Regions from separate parts of the Xanthocytophaga flava genome, predicted to be linked through region 1. Evidence: riboswitches for the same ligand, from Rfam matches in the RefSeq annotation. Region 1 holds a riboswitch; each other region holds the start of a gene.
What was found. A riboswitch is a leader RNA that binds a small molecule or an ion and turns the genes downstream of it on or off. The one in region 1 is predicted to bind S-adenosylmethionine.

Region 1 (3,182 bases):
GTTGTGTACACAATATAAGAATATTGGCGTGTAATCCCCTTATTAGCTGAATTAGGATCTTCATCACGCAATTCTGCGGTGTATTCTAAAACGATGAAGTCCCTTTCATTAATCTGGACAACTCCTTCCTGAATAAAATCGACTTTAGTAAAGTTAGACCGGATTCCCGATTTAAAAAAGTCTTTCAGCATTGCCAGATCCTGTTGCCTTCCAGGTGTAGTTGTTTGATTAAAAGAGAAATCAGCTACCCGGTCAGCACTTGAAAAACTAGCAGTTGGCTTTCTTGATACAAAATATTTGGCTGCTATTTCATCATCTGTCATTGGATGAAAATCTTCAGGCAGCGAAACCGTAATTTGGTCAGTTAACTTTGTCTTCTTTAATTTAGGAATACCCTGAAAGCCTACTCCCCAAACTGTTAAAACGAATAAAAAAATCTTAAGTTGAAATCCCATAGCATTTTAAAATAGTAATGAACACAAAATAAGTGCAAAATCTGATCCCATATCAGTTTTTAAGTTCTAATTGGGAAATGTTTTTTTAAAACCTGAACCATCCTCAAAACTCATAAGGTTAATCAATGATTTTGCCATAGTTGAAGGTTTCATAAACAAATTTTGCAAATCTAAAAAACGCTTTCTACTTTTGTAACCCTGCAAGTCAATTACCCTCAACAAGTAATTGGTTTATACAGAAGACGGGAGAGAATAGGCTCGAAGAACGTCTGGCAACCTACCCACAATGGCAAGGTGCTAAATCCTACCTAAGCTGATTAGGAAATATAAATCAAAAAATCATGCTTCTTAAAAGATTATTTTCACGCCATTTGTGCATGACTGTGTTATCGCAACATTGTCTTCCAGTATCTTTTCGTGTATTGAGTTTCTTTCCTTTCCGAATGCGCTACAGTTTGCTTTCAATGCAAAAAAGCAACGAAATCGTATTACTCTACTAGTTTCATATACTTTAAGGAGATTTATTTTGGAATTGCTTTTAAAAAAGCCTTATTTACAAGAATCCAAATTTCAATCTTATTTAAAAACCTCAAACACACCTAGTTATGTCTCAATTACGTTTCGAAACCTTACAACTGCATGCCGGTCAGGAAGTTGATCCAACTACACAATCACGTGCAGTACCTCTTTACCAAACCACTTCTTACCAATTCAAAGATTCAACCCATGGTGCAAATCTGTTTGCCTTAAAAGAGTTTGGCAACATTTATACACGCATCATGAACCCTACACAGGATGTTTTTGAGAAGCGAATTGCAGCATTAGAGGGCGGAGTGGCAGCATTGGCTGTAGCGTCAGGACATGCAGCGCAATTTATTGCATTAAATAACATTCTCAATGTTGGCGACAACTTTGTCACTTCTCCATTTTTGTATGGAGGAAGCTGGAATCAATTTAAAGTTTCTTTTAAAAGGCTTGGCGTAGAAGCTCGCTTTGCGAAAGACAATGAACCAGCCAGCTTCGAACAATTAATCGATGAAAAAACTAAGGCTATTTATCTGGAAACGATTGGAAATCCTGGTTTGAATGTAGCAGACTTCGATGCCATTGCAGCCTTAGCCAAAAAGTATGATCTACCTGTAATTGTTGACAATACATTTGGTATTGGCGGTTATCTTTTCCGTCCATTGGAACATGGAGCCCATGTTGTTGTAGAATCAGCGACCAAATGGATTGGAGGACACGGTACCAGTATTGGCGGGGTAATTATTGATGGAGGTAATTACAATTGGGGTAATGGAAAATATCCGCAGTTTACAGAACCATCAGAAGGTTATCATGGATTAAAGTTCTGGGATATTTTCGGAGAAGGTAATCCTATTGGACTTCCTAATATCGCCTTCATTATCCGTTGCCGGGTAGAAGGTTTACGGGATTGGGGTCCGGCCATTAGTCCGTTTAACTCATTCTTATTCCTGCAAGGATTAGAAACTCTTTCTTTACGTGCAGATCGTCATGTGGAGAATGCACTGAAACTGGCTCAATGGCTGGAAGCACATGATCAGGTAGAAAGTGTAAACTATCCTGGTCTGCCAAGCAGCCCACATTATACACTGGCTCAGAAATATCTGAAACGTGGAGCAGGAGCCATTCTGACGTTCAACATCAAAGGAGGCAAAGATGAAGCTGAGAAGTTTGTTAACAGCTTAAAGCTAACTAGCCATTTGGCCAATGTAGGAGATGCCAAGACGCTTATTATCCATCCAGCCTCAACTACTCATTCTCAATTGAATGAAACAGAACAACGCAGTGCTGGTGTAGAGCCTACATTACTGCGGGTGTCAGTAGGCTTGGAACATATTGAAGATATTAAAGCCGATTTTGAACAGGCATTTGTTAAAATTCACGAAGATAGCGCAGTATTAAATTAATATAAAAGGGTTTCATGGCTAAAATAACTAGCCATGAAACCAATCTTTTCATCCCTAATTATGAATTGAATTTGAATCTTTTACAATTCAGTTACGAACAAGAATTTACATTAGAGTCTGGAGAAACTTTAGCACGGTTCAATCTGGTGTATGGAACATCCGGCACACTAAATGAAACAAAAGATAATGTAGTCTGGGTTTGTCATGCATTGACAGGAAATGCAAGTGCAGATGACTGGTGGTCAGGAATGATTGGAGAAGGTAAATTCTACAATCCTGATGAGCATTTTATTATATGTGCTAACATCCTTGGTTCACATTATGGATCAACAGGGCCATTTTCATGGAATAACAAAACCGATGATCGGTACTATCACGACTTTCCGTTTGTGACTATCCGGGATATGGTCAATGCCATGGAACTACTTCGTATTCACTTAGGCATTACAAAGATCCACACCTGTATTGGCGGCTCACTTGGTGGGCAACAAGCTATGGAATGGGCAATTCTGCAGCCTACTCTCATTGACAACCTGATTCTGATAGCCACCAATGCCTACCATTCGGCATGGGGAATAGCTTTCAATGAGTCACAACGTATGGCAATCGAAACAGATCCAACCTGGAAAGAAAAACGTCCAGATGCAGGTATCCAGGGAATGAAAACAGCCAGATCTATTGCCTTACTGTCTTATCGCCATTACGAAACATACACTCAGAAACAAACGTCACCTGATAAAAACAAACAGGATGATTTTCCTGCATCGTCTTATCAACGATACCAGGGTGAGAAATT
Region 2 (3,182 bases), on a different contig from region 1:
GTTCCCTATTGAAAAGGAAGGGCTTCATCGGAAATTCTACTGCATGGATCAATAATAAATAGAGCGAAAATAGGGTTTTTGTGTTGATTATTAGGTGTTTAGATGGTTATAATGCGCCTTCGTCAATAGCACACTTACGAGCTAAACTACAACTTCTTACAATTTGTGACATATTTGTAAACAGTAATAGACAAGAGTGAATCATATTATATTTTAGCTATGAAAAAACTGATACTGACTATTGGCGTTGTTTTGATTGCATGTTTAATGAGTAATGCTCAACATGCTGAGTTAATGATGTTTTCTGGAGAGATAAAAGTAGATAAACTGGAAAAAGATGAAGTTTACAAGCACTTATCTGCCTGGCAGCAAGAATATATGCCTAAAGAAACCATACGCGAATCGGATAGAGGAGCAGGAGAAATAAAAGGAACATCCTATCTGGTCTATAATAGTAATGTACACGCAGCAAGTGAAGTTACAAAAGGTTTTATTCTATTTGATTTTAAGTTTGTGGCTATAGAAGATGGATTTCGTTATCAGATAACAAATTTTAGACATGAAGGAAAGATTCGATTCCATACCATTCTAATGACGCCTAGCTTTCCCTACAAGATCAATGCAGTAGAAAAGCCTTGGTATGACCTAGTTTGGAAAGATATAAGAACACAAATAACTCAACAGACACCTAAAATGGTAGCTTCAGTAAAAGAGACTATAGAAAAAGCTGCTTTACTAGCTAGAAACGAAAATGAAGCGAAAGATAGCCTACTAACTCAAATAGGCAACGAATGAACATTTACTATGTGATTCTTCTTGTATCAAACACAAAAAAAGCTTTATAATTGCAACTATAAAGCTTTCTTTGTGTTTGATAATGAGCATTTTATAGGTAAGGCTAACAATGGGGTAAAATAATTCTACAATCTCTATAAAAAAAGTAGACAATTTGTTTGTTATATTATAAACTGACTTTATATTTGTGACATAATCCTGCTAATTAATACCACCATTAATTAGTTAATTTATACAGAGGAAGGGAGAGAACAGGCTCGCAGAACTTCCAGCAACCTTCCGACCACCCGGAAACAGTGCTACATCCTGACCGAATAGGTAAATATAAATTAACAATCATATGCTAAAAAAGACTTATCACCCTACCTGCGAACGAATGTGTTGTTGTTAAGATAGATACATTTTTTCTGTATCGGATCACGCAATACATAAGAGGTTAACCTCTATCCAGACAGTATATTTCCACTCAAATTATGAGTAATCTGACTCTTTTGAGGGAATTTATGATATGTCTGTTCTCAATCTGTTCTGTTATTTATTTATACAACTCTATGGAAATATATTTCGATAATGCAGCTACAACACCTCTCGACTCGCAGGTATTAGAGGCTATGTTACTTTATTTAGGCCGGCATCATGGTAACCCTTCATCAACACACCAATATGGAAGGATAGCTAAAGAAGCTGTGGAATCTGCCCGAAACAAGATCGCAAACCTGTTACAGGCTTCACCTGAAGAAATTTTTTTTACCTCTGGAGCCACAGAGGCAAATAATCTGGCATTAGCAGGAAGTATACACACATTGCGTTTTCGCCATTTTATAACAAGTCCTTTAGAACATGATTCAGTGTTAAAGAGCCTGGATTTTTATCGGAAGAGTTACCAGATACGTGTTAGTCTGGTGGAAACAGATGCATGGGGTAGAGTTAATCTTGGTCACCTTCAATACTTATTACAAAAGAATCCTGCATCCTTTGTAAGTCTGATGCATGGAAATAATGAAATTGGGAATCTGAATGACATAGAAGAAATTGGAAATATATGCCGCACTTATAAAGCTGTATTTCATTCTGATACGGTTCAGACGTTAGGGAAACGGCGGTTAAATCTGTCAAAGATTCCTGTTCATTTTTTGGTTGGCTCTGCTCATAAGTTTCACGGCCCTAAAGGAATAGGCTTTTTGTATGTTAATAAACAAATTCATTTACAACCATTAATACATGGTGGCTCCCAGGAAAAAAGTTTGAGAGCAGGAACTGAGAATGTAGCAGGTATCGTAGGACTGGCAACAGCTTTGGCTCTAGCTTATGAAAACCTGGATGACACACAACATTATCTGCAAAAATTAAAAGGGTATCTGATTCGTAGATTGAAAGAAGTATTTCCTCAACTGGTTTTTAATGGTGATAGCGATCAATTAGATAAGAGTCTTCCCTCTATAGTGAATATTGGATTTCCTGCCTTGGGTGATAGAGCATTGGTGGATATATTAAATGAAAAAGGTATCTATGTATCAGGAGGTAGCGCTTGCTCAAACTTGGTTGAGCATGGCTCACATGTACTCCGGCAGCTGGGCCGTAATCTGGATCTGGAAAATATTCGTTTTTCGTTTAGTAAGTATAATACACTTGCAGAAGTAGAGTATCTAGTTAAAACTTTGTCTACTATTTATAAAAACCAAAATGTATTGCAATATGCTGTTGTGTCTAAGTAATTGTTTTTTAGGTTGTTAGAATAGTTTGAAAATTTTTTATCTTAATCTCTATAAATTCTATAGGAATTATGTATTTTTGTGAGGCAGAATCAAAAGATCTGTTTTGAATGCCCTGAGCAATGGCTAAATGGAATAAAAAATATATGGTGGTAAATGTATTCTTCTTATTCACGGGCTGTTGCCAGGGTATTAAAAACCGTCAAGAAGAGTATCTGCATGTATTACTAAGGCCTTGTTTACTATGAAATTAAATTATCTGGCATTTGCAATTCCTCTTTTTTTGTTGTTCACAGCATTGGAGTATTGGGTCGCAAGAAGACAGCAGAAAGAAGACTATTTCCATTTTGATCGGTCTATTGTCAATATAAGTATTGGTATTGCAGAAAGACTTGCGGATTTATTTACAGTTGGCATTTTCTACTATTTCTACACATACATTCATACTCACTTTGCTGTATTCACTATTAAGCCAAGTGTTTTATTGTGGCTGGCATTGTTCTTATGTACAGATTTTGTGTGGTACTGGTATCATCGCTTAGCTCATGAAATCAGCTTGTTATGGAGTGTGCATGTAGTACATCATCAGAGTGAAGATTTTAACTATACTGTTTCGGCCCGTATTACTGTTTTTCAGGCATTGGTTCGAGTTGTTTTTTGGTCTGTACTTCCCTG
Region 3 (3,182 bases), on a different contig from region 1:
TACGATAAGATATTTAAGGAGAATTTAGAGTCTGTTACTCTGGCACTGATTGAGAAGGTGCTTCAGATTCAAGTGGCCTCTTACGAGAAAATGCCACAGGAACTACAACGCACAGTAGAAAGAAGGCCTGACCAATTGCTGAAAATTACCGACAAGCAAGGGTACACTTTCTTATTACAGCTTGAATTCCAACTGGTAGATGAAGCTGCTATGGTATATCGGATGCTGGAATACAGAGGTATGCTCTCCCGAAAATATGAATTGCCTGTTAAACAGTATGTAATCTTTCTTTCCGATCCGCAACCGAAGATGCCGACTCATATTGAAGAACCCGATCTTTCCTATGCGTTTCGGTTAGTTCAGTTTTCGACCATTGACTATAAGTTGTTTCTCTCTTCTGAAAAAGGAGATGAGGTCGTATTTGCTATATTGGGTAAGTTTGGCGATACTCATCCGGAAGAGGCAGTTGCTCTTATTGTAGAACGCATAAACCAGACTTCGACAAGCAAAAGTGAACTGCAACGTCACTTGCAACAATTACGTATATTAGCTAACTTGCGTAAACTAACACCTTTTATAGAAATCATGATTGACTCGATTACTCCATACATCAAAAAAGACGATGATTTCCTTTTTAGAGAAGGAAAACTGGAAGGAAAACTGGAAGGAAAGCTGGAAGGAAAGCGAGAAGCCATTCTAAAATTGCTGAAGGACGGAGTATTGACCACTCCGCAACTGGCTTCTTATTTTGATGTGACAGAAGAATTTGTAGAAGAGTTGCGGAAGACTCTCACTAAGTGAGCTGTTTTTTATTCACAAAAATATCGTTGGTCTGGACATTGGTTCAGACCTCTTTTATTTATACTATTTGCTACAGAAATACACTGCTTGAACGGTCACAAAGAAGTATATTAGTCAACCTGAAATCTAGGAAATATATAAATACATAATCTCTACAGAAAAAGTAGGGATATAATTTGGAAATCAAAAATTAGTCTCTACATTTGCATCATCTTACTAATTAAGCACCACCAATTAATTAGTTAATTTATACAGAGGAAGGGAGAGAACAGGCTCGCAGAACTTCCAGCAACTTTCTGACCACCGGAAACAGTGCTACTTCCTGACCTTATTGGTAAAGATAAATTAACAAGACGATGAAACAACTCCTATTCTCAGCATTTGTGAGACGTCTGTTGCACACAACAGGGATGTACTATTTCTTAGTTGAGCCTATGGATTATATCATAGCAAGCCACTATGAAGATAGTGAGTGTTGTTGACAGAAATTTCTATCTGCCATTAGTTATAATCACAAACGTATACTGCCTGCTTTGTCGAGCTGCCTTTTTTGGTAGAGTGGAAATATCATGTCTTTACAATAGAAAATAAGTAACCAATCAACAACTACCTATAACCAATGCTTCCAGAACCCCTGGATTGAGAGATATTCAGGGCTACTGCAAGTTTTATCTTTTGATTTACCACTAAACCAACAGTAATTATGAAACGTATTTCCTTTTTATTCCTTGCTATTATCGCTTCTGCTTTAGTATCCTTTATCGGAAAAGAAATTTCTAAGGGAGAAACAACGCTGAAAGTAGATACACAAGCCAGTAAGCTGGTTTGGACAGGCAAAAAATTTACTGGCCAGCATACAGGCAACATTGCATTGACCAGTGGCAATCTGATTGTAACAGATGGCAAGCTGAAAGGTGGAACTTTTGAAATTGATACTCGAACAATTACTGTTACCGATATTACAGATAGTGAACAAAACGCCAAACTGGTAAAACATTTAAAAGGTGATGACTTTTTTGGCGTAGAGAAATTTCCAAAAGCTACTCTGACAATCACTTCTGCTACCCCAAAGGGAGGAGATGCCTACGACCTTTCCGGGAAACTGACCATCAAAGGTGTAACTAACACAGTTAACTTCCCAGCTGTAGTGAAGATTGAAAAAGACAAAGCTACCGCAACTGCCAAAATAGTAGTAAACCGTACTAAATATGATATTAAGTATGGCTCTAAGTCTTTCTTCCCCAACATTGGAGACAAGTTTATCTACGATGATTTTGAACTGGATGTAAACATTGTTGCTGCCGGACAATCTACTGCTACTGCAAAAGCGAAATAAAACAGCTTTTAGCCTCTAAAGTAAAGTGTAAAAGTATAATTATAGTTAAAGTGTGAATGTAAGAAAGGGAATTAACCAATCTGATTTGACTTTGGGTATGGGCTTTGCCATTGCCTGCCCAAAGTCCAATCTTTCATACCTGTCACTAAAGTACAGCAACCATACAACTCTATACAGTATTGATGAAATTTTACTTCTTACTAGTTCTGCTGGTTTCCTCTGCCGTATTGGCTCAGCGTGTGAGACAGGAAGAGCATCATGCTCATTCGGGTGGAGGAGATCATAATCATCTGGCACATATACAAGCTTATCGACAGGAAACTGTATATGTTCATAATCTTCCTGCCCCGCATTTACTCAAAGGAGTTGGATCTTCTAATCTCAAAATAAAAACCTCTTCTGCACAGGCACAGGCTTATTTTAGTCAAGGGGTTGCTTTATTGCACTGCTTCTGGGATTTTGAGGCCTATCGTGCATTTAAAGAAGCTATTCGGCTTGATTCTGCCGCTCTGATGCCTTACTGGGGTTTGTACAGTGCCATCGGTGCTATTGAAGGAGATGACTTTACAGCCGATAAATTATTGGCTATTCAACAATTGAAAAAGCTAAAAGAAACAGCTTCTGAACATGAGAAGCTATATGCGGATGCAATATTGGCAAGAGATGAAGAACAAGATGGAAGTAAGAAAGAATACCAAAAGAAGCTGGAACTGATCATTCACAAATATCCGCAAGATATAGATGCCAAGTTGTTTCTGGCATTAAGCAAAATGGGAGGGTACGATGCGGCTATGAATCCACGTGAAGGACAGCTATATGCTGAATACCTGTTGCGTGATCTGCTGAAAAATTACCCTGACAATGCGGCTGCTCATCACTACTGGATACATCTGATGGAAAACTGCTGTCCGGAACAGGCGCTGGAGAGTTCTGTCAAGTTACCCACTTTGGCACCTGCCTCAGGACATATGGTGCATATGCCAGGGCATGTGTATTATAAGTTGGGTGACTACAAAAAAGCGTATGATGCCTTTGCTGCTTCGCT
Region 4 (3,182 bases), on a different contig from region 1:
GGACATACGGACGCATTAAGTCTGCACCTAGTGCACAATTAAGTCCTACTGAAAGCAATGGCAGATGTGATACAGAGGTTAAGAATGCTTCCGTTGTCTGTCCGGATAGGGTACGTCCGGAGGCATCTGTGATGGTTCCGGAAACCATGATAGGCAAAGGCTGCTTGTCTTTGTTATTGACAAAGAATAAATCAATGGCAAATAAAGCCGCTTTGGCATTAAGCGTATCAAAAATGGTTTCTACCAATAGTATATCCGCTCCACCATCAACAAGTCCGCGTACCTGCTCATAATAAGCGTCAACCAGTTGATCAAACGTAATGGCACGATAACCAGGATTGTTAACATCTGGCGATAAAGATGCAGTACGGTTAGTTGGGCCCATAGCACCTGCTACAAAGCGAGGCTTTTCAGGGTATTTTGCATTAAATTCTATTACCGCTTCTTTTGCTACCTTCGCTGACTCATAGTTCAATTCATATACCAGATCTTCCATATGGTAGTCTGCCATCGCGATAGAAGTACCTGAAAAGGTATTGGTTTCAATGATATCTGCACCTGCTTCCAGATATTTGGTATGGATTTCCTTAATGATTGCTGGTTGTGTAATAGATAACAAGTCATTGTTACCTTTCAAATCATGGGGGAAATCCTTAAAGCGTTCTCCTCTGTAGTCTTCTTCTGTCAGATGATATCGTTGAATCATGGTTCCCATGGCTCCATCAAGTATCAGGATACGTTGCTTGAGAATATCGCGAATGTCAGTCATGTAGGTATAGCTATGTGTTAATGTCGATGTATGGTATATATTCTTAGTATAGTAGATGAAAATTATTTCTTATGCAGGAATCCAATTGTTCCGAACCTGCCACTTTCCATTAGTTGTTCTTTTTCTGCTTTAGAAAGGTGTTTAATTTTGGGTCCGAAGTTAAGGGTATTGATACTGATTGTCCGACGCCAGTCTTCTGTTTTGAGTTTGTTACGATTCAGATTTTCACTGACAATAGTGTAAAAGGCAGACATATAACTCTTAAAGTTGTAAATCTCATAGGGTGCGAGCCCTTTCTGTTGAGTGTCATAGGTTATTTGCTCTTCTCTATCCAGACGCAAACCAAGTGTTTCCGGATTGAATACATAGGTATCTGAAGAAAGTTCAGGTTGTGGCCTGTATAAATACTTGTTCTGGTCAAAAAGGTCAATAGGATAATTAGCTAAAATACCTCCATCTACCATTACATTTACCTTCTGACCAGGCGCAGGTTTTGCTATAGTATTACCAAGAGAATCTATAAACATGGCTTTAAAATACAGAGGTATCGACATAGAAATACGAACTGCATCTGATACTTTCATGGCTGGATAGGTTTCGTATGACAACACTTCGACCTTTTGTTGGGTAAGATTGGTGCCTGTGACATATAAATCCCTCATACCGTTTGGGCCTGCCATAGTATGCAGTTGGCCCAGTGTAATATTGTCAAGTCCTGTTTTGGCCTTTAGTTGTTCTTCCAGCCATTTTGTAAACTTTTCACCCCTGTACCAGCCATAATATTTAACAAGTCTGTTGCTACCACCTATGAATACGAAACGGCCATCGTTCATTTTTTTTACAGGCATGGCATAAATTAGTTGTTTGATTTCATCTGCCGAATATCCTACAGCCAGAAGTGCGGCCTGTATAGCTCCCGCTGATGTGCCACCTACCCGGATAACAGAATCCAGCATACCCCTCCGTTCCAGTTCCTGAATAGCACCACTATAGGCTATACCCCGAATACCGCCTCCTTCCATTACCAGATTTCGATAAACGGCTGTGGCCTGGCCAAAGCATTGACCAGTTGCATAATATGCAAAGAATAGGAAAAAGAGATATCTCATTCCAGTTGTTTTTAGAGCCTATACGTATGCGGTTCCAGAGAGGAGGATCATTTGATGGGTTGCAAATGAGGCTTCTTCCTTATCTTTCCCCAGAAAATAGTTTGTTCTGGGGTGGAAAGTAGCACCTTTTTTTACGTTTCAGAGATGCAATTCTGGTAGTAGTAAGATATCTGAAACGAAAAACGGTTGCCAAGACATCATTGGGTCCATTCCCTCCGTCTTTCTGGATAAGCATTTGTGTACAAAGGTATATAATTAAAAGGAAGATAAAAAATAGATACATAGTGATTCAGTTTCATAAAATAATTCATAGTATACACAGGAATAAGAACTATCTATGGGAATGTATCTAAAACAAAGGTGTTATTTTTGTTTTGATAGATGGCAAAGAATAGTGTGGATACATATTGTTAAATCTTAAACATTCTTCAGATTTTTTACTTATGAAATTAGGTGCCATTGATATAGGGTCAAATGCTGCCCGTATGCAAATTAGTCTGGTATTACATGATGGAGATAAAGTATCTTTTAAACAGGTAGAGTACATCCGGTTTCCACTCCAATTGGGAAAGGATGTTTTTCATTCTGGCGTAATTGGTCCTCAGCGTGAAGCAAATCTGACCAAGTTTATACATGCCTGTAAGTTGTTGTTTGAATTGCATGAAGTAGACCAGTTTCGTCTTTGTGCTACATCGGCTATGCGTGAAGCAGAAAACGGACCAGATATTGTGAAGCGGATACAAGAAAAACTGAATATGCGTATTCAAGTTATCACAGGGAATCAGGAGGCTGAGCTGGTTAACAATGTAGTAGTACGTGAATTGGATGCAGCTACTTATGTGCACATTGATGTAGGAGGAGGGAGTACTGAATTGAATGTATATGTAAATCAGAAAAAAATTGCAGCTCGGTCTTTTAAAATTGGCTCGGTACGATTACTCGAAGAGCCTAAAAAAGCTGCGCGCCAATGGAAGTCTATGAAAGAATGGCTAGAAGAAGAACTTACAGGGCTTTCAGATTCTGTCTATGCTGTAGGAACGGGAGGGAATATCAGCAAAATTTATGAGATGGCTAAGCTTTATCAGTTCACACAACAGAGCGTAAGTGGAATGGTAAGTCGGGACGATATTGAAACCATTCATGATTTTGTAATGCGACATTCTGTAGAAGATCGGATCAACAAACTACGTTTGAACCCTGATCGGGCGGATGTGATTGTACCTGCAGCAGAAATATATTTATATGTAATGCAGTGTGCCAATGCTGATCTGATCAAAGTGCCTGAAATAGGTCTGATTGATGGG

Region 2: it holds a riboswitch for S-adenosylmethionine, as region 1 does, so the genes downstream of both, QNI15_RS26125 (cysteine desulfurase family protein) here and QNI15_RS00530 (O-acetylhomoserine aminocarboxypropyltransferase/cysteine synthase family protein) in region 1, are expected to answer to the same signal.
Region 3: it holds a riboswitch for S-adenosylmethionine, as region 1 does, so the genes downstream of both, QNI15_RS32030 (YceI family protein) here and QNI15_RS00530 (O-acetylhomoserine aminocarboxypropyltransferase/cysteine synthase family protein) in region 1, are expected to answer to the same signal.
Region 4: it holds a riboswitch for S-adenosylmethionine, as region 1 does, so the genes downstream of both, QNI15_RS29255 (patatin-like phospholipase family protein) here and QNI15_RS00530 (O-acetylhomoserine aminocarboxypropyltransferase/cysteine synthase family protein) in region 1, are expected to answer to the same signal.

Annotation. Positions count from the first base shown of each region.
Region 1 covers NZ_JASJOR010000001.1:130,924-134,105, forward strand. The annotation lists gene QNI15_RS00525 (hypothetical protein) at 1-455, opposite strand, end outside; SAM riboswitch class I at 684-788, shown strand; gene QNI15_RS00530 (O-acetylhomoserine aminocarboxypropyltransferase/cysteine synthase family protein) at 1,061-2,386, shown strand; gene QNI15_RS00535 (homoserine O-acetyltransferase family protein) at 2,401-3,182, shown strand, end outside.
Region 2 covers NZ_JASJOR010000021.1:55,742-58,923, reverse strand. The annotation lists gene QNI15_RS26130 (DUF4468 domain-containing protein) at 220-795, shown strand; SAM riboswitch class I at 1,023-1,126, shown strand; gene QNI15_RS26125 (cysteine desulfurase family protein) at 1,347-2,510, shown strand; gene QNI15_RS26120 (sterol desaturase family protein) at 2,752-3,182, shown strand, end outside.
Region 3 covers NZ_JASJOR010000033.1:30,703-33,884, forward strand. The annotation lists gene QNI15_RS32025 (hypothetical protein) at 1-801, shown strand, start outside; SAM riboswitch class I at 1,046-1,148, shown strand; gene QNI15_RS32030 (YceI family protein) at 1,505-2,137, shown strand; gene QNI15_RS32035 (tetratricopeptide repeat protein) at 2,320-3,182, shown strand, end outside.
Region 4 covers NZ_JASJOR010000026.1:113,908-117,089, forward strand. The annotation lists gene metH (methionine synthase) at 1-769, opposite strand, end outside; gene QNI15_RS29255 (patatin-like phospholipase family protein) at 832-1,878, opposite strand; SAM riboswitch class I at 1,955-2,112, opposite strand; gene QNI15_RS29260 (Ppx/GppA phosphatase family protein) at 2,322-3,182, shown strand, end outside.